Regions from separate parts of the Clostridium chromiireducens genome, predicted to be linked through region 3. Evidence: riboswitches for the same ligand, from Rfam matches in the RefSeq annotation. Region 3 holds a riboswitch; each other region holds the start of a gene.
What was found. Region 3 has a riboswitch for cyclic di-GMP ahead of D2A34_RS18250 (methyl-accepting chemotaxis protein). Riboswitches for the same ligand answer to the same signal wherever they lie in the genome.
Positions count from the first base shown of each region.

Region 1 (3,256 bases), on a different contig from region 3:
CAATAATTCCAGCAGCAGGGCTAGGAACAAGATTTTTACCTGCAACCAAGGCTCAACCAAAGGAAATGCTTCCTATAGTTGATAAGCCAACAATTCAATATATTATAGAAGAAGCTATTGCTTCTGGTATTGAAGAGATACTCATTATTACTGGCAGAAATAAGAAATGCATTGAGGATCACTTTGATAAATCTATTGAACTTGAAGTAGAGCTTGAAAAAAATCATAAGGATGAATTATTAGATTTGGTTAAAAATATTTCAGATATGGTTGATATTCATTACATAAGGCAAAAAGAACCTAGAGGACTAGGACATGCTATTTTATGTGCTAAGAGTTTTGTAGGTAATGAGCCTTTTGCAATTCTTCTTGGTGATGATATAGTATATAATGAAGGAAAACCTTGCCTAAAGCAACTTATTGATTGCTATGGTGAATATAAAACAAGTATTTTAGGTGTGCAAAGTGTTAATCCTGAAGATGTATGCAAGTATGGTATAGTTAATGGAATAATAATTGAAGATAGAGTATGTAAAGTTAAAGGATTAGTAGAAAAACCAAGTATAGAAGATGCACCATCAAATACTGCAATACTTGGCAGATATATAATTACTTCTGCTATATTTGAAATTCTAGAAAATACAAAGCCTGGCAAAGGAAATGAAATTCAACTTACAGATGCATTGAAAGAGCTTGCTAAAAGTGAAGCTATGTATGCTTATAACTTTGAAGGAAAAAGATATGATGTTGGAGATAAGCTTGGATTTTTAGAAGCAACAGTTGAATATGCATTAAGAAAACCTGAAATTAAAGATGATTTTATAAAATACTTAAAAGGCCTTGATTTAGAATAAGTTTAAATTAAGTAAATAAATTAAATGTTTAGTGCTGGCTTTTTTAGTATAAAGGACTCGTTACTGTTAAGTAACGAGCCTTTTTAATTTTAGGCTATCTGAATTTTAGTTATATTTCTTTCTGTTAATTGAGTACTATATTTTTGAATTATCGTCCAGAAGAAGTAAAGAAAATATTCGTTCTCTTTGTAATTTTATATTAATAAGTATGCAAAAAATTGGATTATTTTATATAAATTTTGTATTGAAATCTTTGTACATTGATGATAAAATTAGTGATATGTTTCGGATAATGGAATTATATGTATAAAAATACATATAACTCAATCGTTAAATATTAAAGTTAAAAGATATTGGGGACTGTGAAAAATTCTCTTTATTTGGGCGCCTGGAGAATTTTGAGTTTGTGGTGCAACCGACCAATTTAAATTAATTGATAAATCAATTAGTTTAGATTGGTTTTTTGTTTTAAAAGATTATTATGAAGAAAAAATTAGGGGGAGAAAATCATGAAGGAGAAAAAAGATAGGATAAAAGAATTTGCTAGAAAAATTGAAATAGCGAGAGAAATATTACATAAGAAGATAGAAGAAAATATGGACAAAAAAGAAATTTTGAGAGTTAGCCAGGAGTTGGACAAACTAATAGTTAATTATTTATTAGAATGCACTATAAAGGCATAATTAAGATAGACTTCTGCTATGCCTTTATAGTGATGATTATTATTAGGTGGAATGCGAAGAGTTTGACTTGTCTAATGTTGATCATTCTCATATTTTTTTGTAATTAATTATATATAAATAGAAACGAAATATTATTTACTAATTCCATAAATTGTATATAATGTAAGTAAGTGAGTTTTTAGGCTGATGTAAATATAATAATTATTAAAATAATTACTTGCAATAAAGAAGAGGGGAGAATATCTGTGGCGATCTTTGATGTCTTTAAAAAGTATGATGAATTTGGGTTTAATTCTAAAGGATTTCACAAAAATGGTACAAGATATAATGATAATGGATTTGATAAAAATGGTGTTCACAAAAATGGTTCGTATTTTAATGATGAAGGGTATAACATGGAAGGGTATGATAAGCACGGTTTTGATAAGGATGGTTATAACAGTGCGGGATTCGATAAGGATGGATATAATAAAAAAGGGTATGACATGCGTGGCTATGATAAGCAGGGAGAATATTTAGAAGTAAGGTATTCATGGAAAAAGTAGAACTTACTAGCAAGCTCGAGACATTCTTGTAAAGGAGGCCGGATCTTGTGAAATTATCGGGTATAAGTTTAAATAATATAGAAATAAAGAAAACAGGTAAGATTGATTAGTTCGATAAAATCTTACCTGTTTTTATTATTAAAAAGATGAATTCCTAATAATGATAATATTTATGTCTACAACGTGGAATTCTATTTAGTATAACTCCTATAATGTTAGCACCTACTTTAAGTAAGAGTTTTTTTGATTCGATTACCTCATCTTTTTTTGTTTTTTCTGATTGTACAACGAGAATTGTTCCGTCAACATTTGTTGATAAAATTTGTGCATCTGTAATTCCGAGAAGGGGGCAGCAGTCTAGTATTATCAAATCATAAATTTCTTTTAAGGTAGTTATTAAATTACTCATTGAATTTGAGGATAGCATTTCAGCAGGGTTCGGTGGTAACTTACCAGATGTCAAAATATCAAGATTATCATTATGACGTATTATTGCTTCTTTTAAATCTGTTTCACCTATTAGAATTTCAGAGAGCCCAATTAAATTAGAAATATTAAATTTTTTATGAATTGATGGTCTTCTTAAATCGCAATCTATTAATAGTACTTTTTTATTATCTTGAGCAAATGATAATGCCAAATTTCCCGATATAGTAGATTTTCCTTCAGAGGCCACTGAACTGGTAATTAAAATGGTTTTTAGTTCTTTATTATATGAAGAGTATTGAATATTAGTCCGCAAAATTTTGTAAGCTTCTGATGAGTGCGATTTTGGTTTTTGTTCAACTATAAATCCTTTCTTTTCTTCTAAGCTCATTGAGTTTCTTAACATTTTTATACCCACCTTTTAAAAAATAGTCACCAAATAATCTATATATTTGTTTTACTTATTTTTATTAATGCAAACAGAATAAAATTCCAATTATTTAAAATAAGTTCAACTCATTTTCATAGTTTTTCAGAATAAAAATGTTTATAATTTCGGTAAGTTATCTCATAAGTATAAGTTTTGATTATCTATACAATTATTATTATATTCTTAAGAATAATAGCAAATGTAGATATATTAATCCTATATTTGTTATAATTATTTATATTATTCAAGGTTTTTGTATTAAATTAAGTAAGATAAGTAAGGAAAATCTAATATATAAATTGAGAGAAGAGGCGGCTA
Region 1 is NZ_QXDJ01000002.1:476,328-479,583, forward strand. Features, by position in the region: gene galU (UTP--glucose-1-phosphate uridylyltransferase GalU) at 1-854, shown strand, start outside; cyclic di-GMP riboswitch class II at 1,201-1,284, shown strand; gene D2A34_RS07470 (aspartyl-phosphate phosphatase Spo0E family protein) at 1,364-1,537, shown strand; gene D2A34_RS07475 (hypothetical protein) at 1,783-2,082, shown strand; gene D2A34_RS07480 (CpsD/CapB family tyrosine-protein kinase) at 2,237-2,914, opposite strand.
Region 1: linked by a shared signal. The riboswitch ahead of D2A34_RS07470 (aspartyl-phosphate phosphatase Spo0E family protein) and the one ahead of D2A34_RS18250 (methyl-accepting chemotaxis protein) in region 3 are both predicted to bind cyclic di-GMP.

Region 2 (3,256 bases), on a different contig from region 3:
CAATAAAAACTGCTATAGGAACTATGGATGGTGAAAGCATGGATATACCATTTTTTAATGTGAGTGCATCAAATTTAGGTGTTGGCAGCCTGGATATAAGTGATATTAAATCATCTCTTGAATCTGTAGATAAAGCTATTGAAATGGTTAGCAAAGTTAGAGTTAGATATGGTTCGATTCAAAATAGATTAGAGGGAACAGCTGATTATTTAAGTAGCAAAGATATCTCCATTCAAACATCTCAAAGTAGAATTGGAGATGCTGATGTTGCAGAAGAAATGATGAATTATTCAAAAAGTCAATTGTTGGTTAATTCATCAATTGGATTATTAGCGCAAAGCAATAATTTTCCTAAAGATTGTTTGAATATTCTAGCTAATGTTAAATAAGACAGAGTAATATTATATTTTAAGAAATAAACTAATAGTAGTTTTATAGAATTTACTATTAGTTTATTTTATTGCCCTGACTTATCAAGTAAAACTTGATTTTGGAGTGGGGTGATCCACATCTAAATCTTAGTTGAACTTTATACCCTCAAGGGGTATCCATTCTAGGGTCCGTGCCACTGTTCTCTTCACATTGAAGAGAATGGGAGAGTCAATGTGGCTAAACATTAGATAAATATTTATGAGATATATATGTATATTAAGTTATAATTATACGAATTTTATCGAAAATATAAAAATAATTGTGGTAAAAATTTACTAAATGCCTTATAATAAAATGAATGAATTATGAACTATAAATTATAAATGATACTAGCACACTTATTGAAAAGTAAGGCCGCAAAGCTATGAGTCTAAGGGAAAGCTTATTTCCTATGATTGTCAGGTTGCCAAAGTATAATTATTATGATAAATTTTATATTTATTAAGTTTTTCTGTATTTTGGTGACTATGTATTAATAGTCATTTTTTATTTTAAAAAGATGACGTGCCTTTAATATTTTATTTATGTGCATACAGGAAATAAAGTTTAGGAATATGTTGTCATGTCATATTTGATAGAATCAAGGAATAAAATTACAAACGATGTATAAATAACATATAATAGTAAATAGTTTGGAGAGGATTTGAAAAAAAATTATAGATAAAATGTCTTAATTATTTTATAATTAAATTATTAATGAGTTATTTGTAAAATAATTAAATTATAATATAACTTCTAAACAAATAATTGAGGTTATGATTTTGGATATAAGGTTAATGTCTTAGTTAGAGTTTTAAAATTTTATTATATTAAATGAGAATAAATAAGGATGTGAATTTATGAGTATACAATCTATTAATTTTGATTCTACATATGATTTGATTAAATCAGGAATTAAAGCATCAAATATTAGAGCTAAGACAATTGCTAATAACATGGCAAATGTTAATACTAAGGATTATAAGAGATTTAATGTTGTGTTTGAAGAAAATTTAAAGAATGAAAATTCCTCAGCGTTAGAATTAAAAAGGACAAACCCCCTACATTTTTCTAGCACAAATTCAGAAAATGAAAATATATCAATTGAGCAAGATAAAAGCACTAGTATGAGAAGTGATGGGAACAATGTTGATTTAGATATAGAAAAAGTAAATCAAGCGGCGAATACTCTTAAATATAATGCGCTAATAACAGAGATTAATAGTAAGTTTAATAATTTAAAAACTGTTATGAAGTAAACGTACAGGGATTAAACCATAAAGATTTTCAAAATTGATAAGTTAAAGAGACAGTTAAGTAGTTCTATCAGATATACGAGGAGGGATATAAATGAACGCATTTAGTTCGATGCAGATAAGTGCAACAGGGCTTTCAGCAGAAAGGCTAAGAATGGATACGATAACCGCAAACATGGCGAATGCAAGTACTACAAGAAGTGCTGACGGAAGCGGCCCATATGTGAGAAAGGTAGCTGTATTCCAAGAGGCACTTGACGCGAATAAAGAAATGGCCGGAGTAAAAGCAGTAAAGATTGAAAAGGATTCATCACCTTTAAGAAAAATATACGACCCAACTCATCCTGATGCAGATGCAAATGGATATGTTACTATGCCTAATGTAAATGTATTAAATGAAATGGCGGATATGATGGTAGCAACAAGATCTTATGAAGCTAATGTAGATACATTTAATGCTTTAAAAGGTATGTTTTCGAAGGCATTAGAAATTGGGAAATAGGAGTGATTTATAAATGAGAATAGAAGATAGATTTGCACAAAACGAGATTTTATTTAATAAAAAGTTTGAAAATATAAATGATAATAAAGCTAAAAGTGAAAATATGAGCGCCGTTAGTTTTGGAGATGTTCTAAAAAAGACTATAGATGATACCAATGATAAAATGGTAAATGCTGATACGACTTCAACGAAATTTATTAGGGGAGAGGATGTAAGTATCGATGAAGTAATGGTTAAGAACCAAGAAGCTAGTTTGAGTTTACAATTTTTGGCTCAAACTAGAGATAAGTTATTGGAGGGATATAACCAATTATCAAAGATGCAATTGTAGTAAGGTGAGGAGAGCTAAATAATGAAAAAACTTTTAGAAAAAGTTAAGGGGCTTTTGGAAAAGTTTAAATCCCAAAGTAAGAAAATAAAGATTGTTGTTATAATTGCAGTTTTAACAGTTATTATCGCAATAATAAGTTCATTTTTTTATTCATCTTCTAATAAATATCAGGTATTATTCTCTAACCTTGATCCTACAGATGCTCAAACGGTAGTAAATACTTTAAATGAAAAGAAAGTTGATACAAAGATCGATAGTGCAAATAATACAATTTGGGTTTCAAAAGATCAGGTAGATGCATTAAGATTAGAATTGGCACCAACTTTGACATCTGGAAGTAAGGGTTATGAACTTATGGATAATGCTAGTTCATTTGGAATGACAGATGAGGAATTTAAGATAAAAAAGGTTAGAATGCAGCAAGGTGAATTAGAGAAAACTATAAAAAGTTTTCCGCAAGTGGAAGATGCAAGAGTACATATAACTGAAGCTCAAGATTCTGTTTTTGTTAAGGACAAGGAGCCAGGTAAAGCCTCGGTTTATTTAAAGATAAAAAAGGGCGCAACACTTAATGAAGAGCAAGTTAAATCAATAGTTGCATTGGTGTCAGGTGCTACGCAGAATATTCCAAAAGAAAATATTGATGTAGTAGATGACAATATGAAATTACTTACAAAAGACATTAATTCTAGTGAGACGGATAAAGTAAGTTCAGAAGAAATTGCAAAACAACAAGATGCAGAAAAAGTATATGAA
Region 2 is NZ_QXDJ01000001.1:495,716-498,971, reverse strand. Features, by position in the region: gene D2A34_RS02070 (flagellin) at 1-389, shown strand, start outside; cyclic di-GMP riboswitch class I at 754-843, shown strand; gene flgB (flagellar basal body rod protein FlgB) at 1,272-1,670, shown strand; gene flgC (flagellar basal body rod protein FlgC) at 1,762-2,169, shown strand; gene fliE (flagellar hook-basal body complex protein FliE) at 2,183-2,500, shown strand; gene fliF (flagellar basal-body MS-ring/collar protein FliF) at 2,522-3,256, shown strand, end outside.
Region 2: linked by a shared signal. The riboswitch ahead of flgB (flagellar basal body rod protein FlgB) and the one ahead of D2A34_RS18250 (methyl-accepting chemotaxis protein) in region 3 are both predicted to bind cyclic di-GMP.

Region 3 (3,256 bases):
GAAAATAAACATTGAATCAGAAAATGTAATGAAGAAGATTGGTATGATAAAGGTTATGGAATTTGAACATCCGAATATTATTGAGGGCAGTCCTTTAAGGAAACATGTACTTTATTCTATTGATTTGAATAAGTGATTTTGTCCGCACTTCATACAAAACTATAACATAAGTGGAAATATAAGTCTATTTGGTATAAAACTATGGTGATATGGCCAGTTTGGAAGAAAGGTAAGTAAATAAGCAAGAAAGAAAGTGGTTTTTAATGAGGATTAGATTTGCTGAAATAGAAGATTTAAAGATTATTTCATTATATGATAAGCATATTAAAATGAATGAATTAAAAAATCTTATAGGGTTAGGTAGAGTGCTAATTCTAGAAGAAAATAATGATTTTTGTGGGTGGCTAAGATATAACTTGTTTTGGGACAATACACCATTTATGAACATGCTTTATTTTTTAGAAAGTAAGAGAGGAAAAGGTTACGGAAAAAAATTAGTTGAGTTTTGGGAAATTGAAATGAGAAAGTTAGAGTATGAGGTTGTTATGACTTCAACAGCTTCTAACGAATATTCGCAACACTTTTATTTAAAATTGGGATACAAAACAGTAGGAGGTTTTATGCCAGAAGGAGAACCTTATGAAATTATCCTATTAAAACATTTATAATTTGAAGAAGTGACAAAGTGCTCACCACAAAATTGTGGTAAGTAAAACTTTCTATTTTATAAGTATATAAAGAGACCTTTACAAAATATGTTATAATTAATTTATAATGGTAAAAAACGTGAAATTCGTGAATGATAATATTTTAGAAATGATAAATAGTGATATTACTAAATTTTTCGGTTCTGAACATATACCTTATAATCACGATTAAAAATATTTCTTGAACTAATAAATAATCAATTTGAGTTTAAAGTTAAGTATTATAAATAGTAATTTGGTGGGGTGAGTAGATATGAATATAAAATTTGATAAAATGACTGAAGAAGATATTTTGAGTCTTATAAACATAATGAAAAGAGCTTTTGATTATGATACAAAAATTCATTTGGGACAAGAAACTGGTGGGCCTCCAGGATACGATGATGGGTCATTTTTAAGGAAATGGGGATTAGATAAAGAAGCGACTTCTTATTGTATATACTTAGATAATGTTCTTATTGGTGCCACAATTCTTTGGATTAATGATAATGATGAAAATTATTTAGGGAATATATTTATTGATCCTGATTATGAGGATAAAGGGATTGGAACAAAAGTTTGGAGTAAAATTGAAAGCATGTATCCAAATACAAGAGTATGGAGTACTGAAACGCCTATTTTTTCTCATAGGAATCATAATTTCTATGTTAATAAGTGCGGATTTCATGTAATAGAAATAAAAAATCCGAAAGATTTAGAAGAAGGCAGCTTTATTTTAAAAAAGGTAATTTCATAAATTTGAATTTGGATTTCGATACTGAGTCATATTAATAACTGTTGATTATTGTAAGTTAATGTGATAAAATTTCACATATTGCAATATTTAACCAGTAAATAATGATGTGTAACTATGTCAAAAATATGATTTGGGAGCTATGAAGAATTCTTTTATTTGGGCACTTTAAGAATTTGGAGCTAGTTGTGCAACCGACCAATCTAAGCTAATTATTTTTTATTAATTAGTTTAAGTTGGTCTTTTTTATTTAAAGTTTCAAATATAACTGATTATTAATGAGATTAGAAAGAGGTGATTTAATCAACAATACGAAATAGCAAATAAGAATTGGGGAATAAAACATAAAATAATCATGTGAGTTGAGGGCTAAATTTATGATAAAAGATATGAAGATTAAATATAAGTTATTTTTGTTAATTATTATTTTTATTTTAGGATTTTCAGTTTTTGGATTTTATACAAATAAAGTTATAACTGATACAAAAATCAATGGATATACATATAAACAAATAATTATGGGGAAAGATCTAATATCAGATATACTTCCACCTCCAGAGTACATAATAGAATCACATCTTACAGCATTGGAATTATTAAATGAAGATGATAAAAGTAAGATTGAAGAACTAGCTAAATATGAAGAAAAACTCGAAAGCTACTATAATGAACATCACGAGTTATGGGTTAATGATTTACCTGAAAGTGAAATGAAAAGAATTTTTGTGGAAGATTCATATAAATCAGCTGAGGAATATTTTAATGTTTTAAATAACGAATTTATTCCGTGTATAAAAAATGGAGATAAAGAGAATGCAAAATTTATATTAAATAATAAATTAGAAGAGTTATATAATAATCACAGAAATTCTATTGATAAAGTCGTAGAACTTGCAAATAAGAACAATTTATCAATTGAAGAAAGTGTTAATAATAAACTTAAGTTTGATTATATTATGTCAATTTTGATAGCTTTCATTATAATTATAGCTGTTGTTGCATTTTGTATGTATATAATAAAGAGCATTACATCTCCTTTATCATTCTTAAAAAAACATATACAATCTATTTCAACAGGAAATCTTAGAGGAAGCATACCTGACAAGTGGCTAGATTCAAAAGACGAATTAGGTGATATAACAAGAGCTACTAATGAAATGCATAATTCTTTAAAAGAAATTGTACAAGCTATAATGATGGAAACAAAGAACATAAATGATGTTATCACAATTTCTAGCAATAATATTATAAAAATTACGGGGAATTTAGAAGAGGCTTCTGCTGTAATTGAAGAATTGTCAGCAGAGGTTGAAGAAACTGCTGCATCAACCGAGGAAATAAATGCTATTTCCGAGGAAATAGAAACAGCAGTAGAACATATATCTGATAAAGCACAAGATGGAGCTATATCAGCTAATAAAATTAATAGTAGGGCAAGTGCACTTAAAGATGGTTCTGTAATGCTTCAAAGGCAAGCTACCGAAGCACATTCATCAATTAAACAAGCAATGAATGAAGCACTAGATAAAATTAAAAGTGTTGAAAAGATCAAAATGCTTACTAATGCAATTTTTAATATTTCTGAGCAAACTAACCTTTTAGCATTAAATGCAGCTATTGAGTCAGCCAGAGCAGGAGAAGCTGGAAGAGGATTTTCTATAGTCGCAGAAGAAATTAGAAAATTAGCAGAGAATTCAAAAATAACTGTAAATGAAATACATAATGTAGTTGATATAATATTTGAGGCTGTAAATAATCTTAGTGATGTCTCTAAGCAAACATTAACATATATTGAAACAAAAGTTTTAGATAGTTA
Region 3 is NZ_QXDJ01000004.1:535,726-538,981, reverse strand. Features, by position in the region: gene D2A34_RS18265 (GNAT family N-acetyltransferase) at 1-136, shown strand, start outside; gene D2A34_RS18260 (GNAT family N-acetyltransferase) at 264-668, shown strand; gene D2A34_RS18255 (GNAT family N-acetyltransferase) at 961-1,443, shown strand; cyclic di-GMP riboswitch class II at 1,567-1,648, shown strand; gene D2A34_RS18250 (methyl-accepting chemotaxis protein) at 1,818-3,256, shown strand, end outside.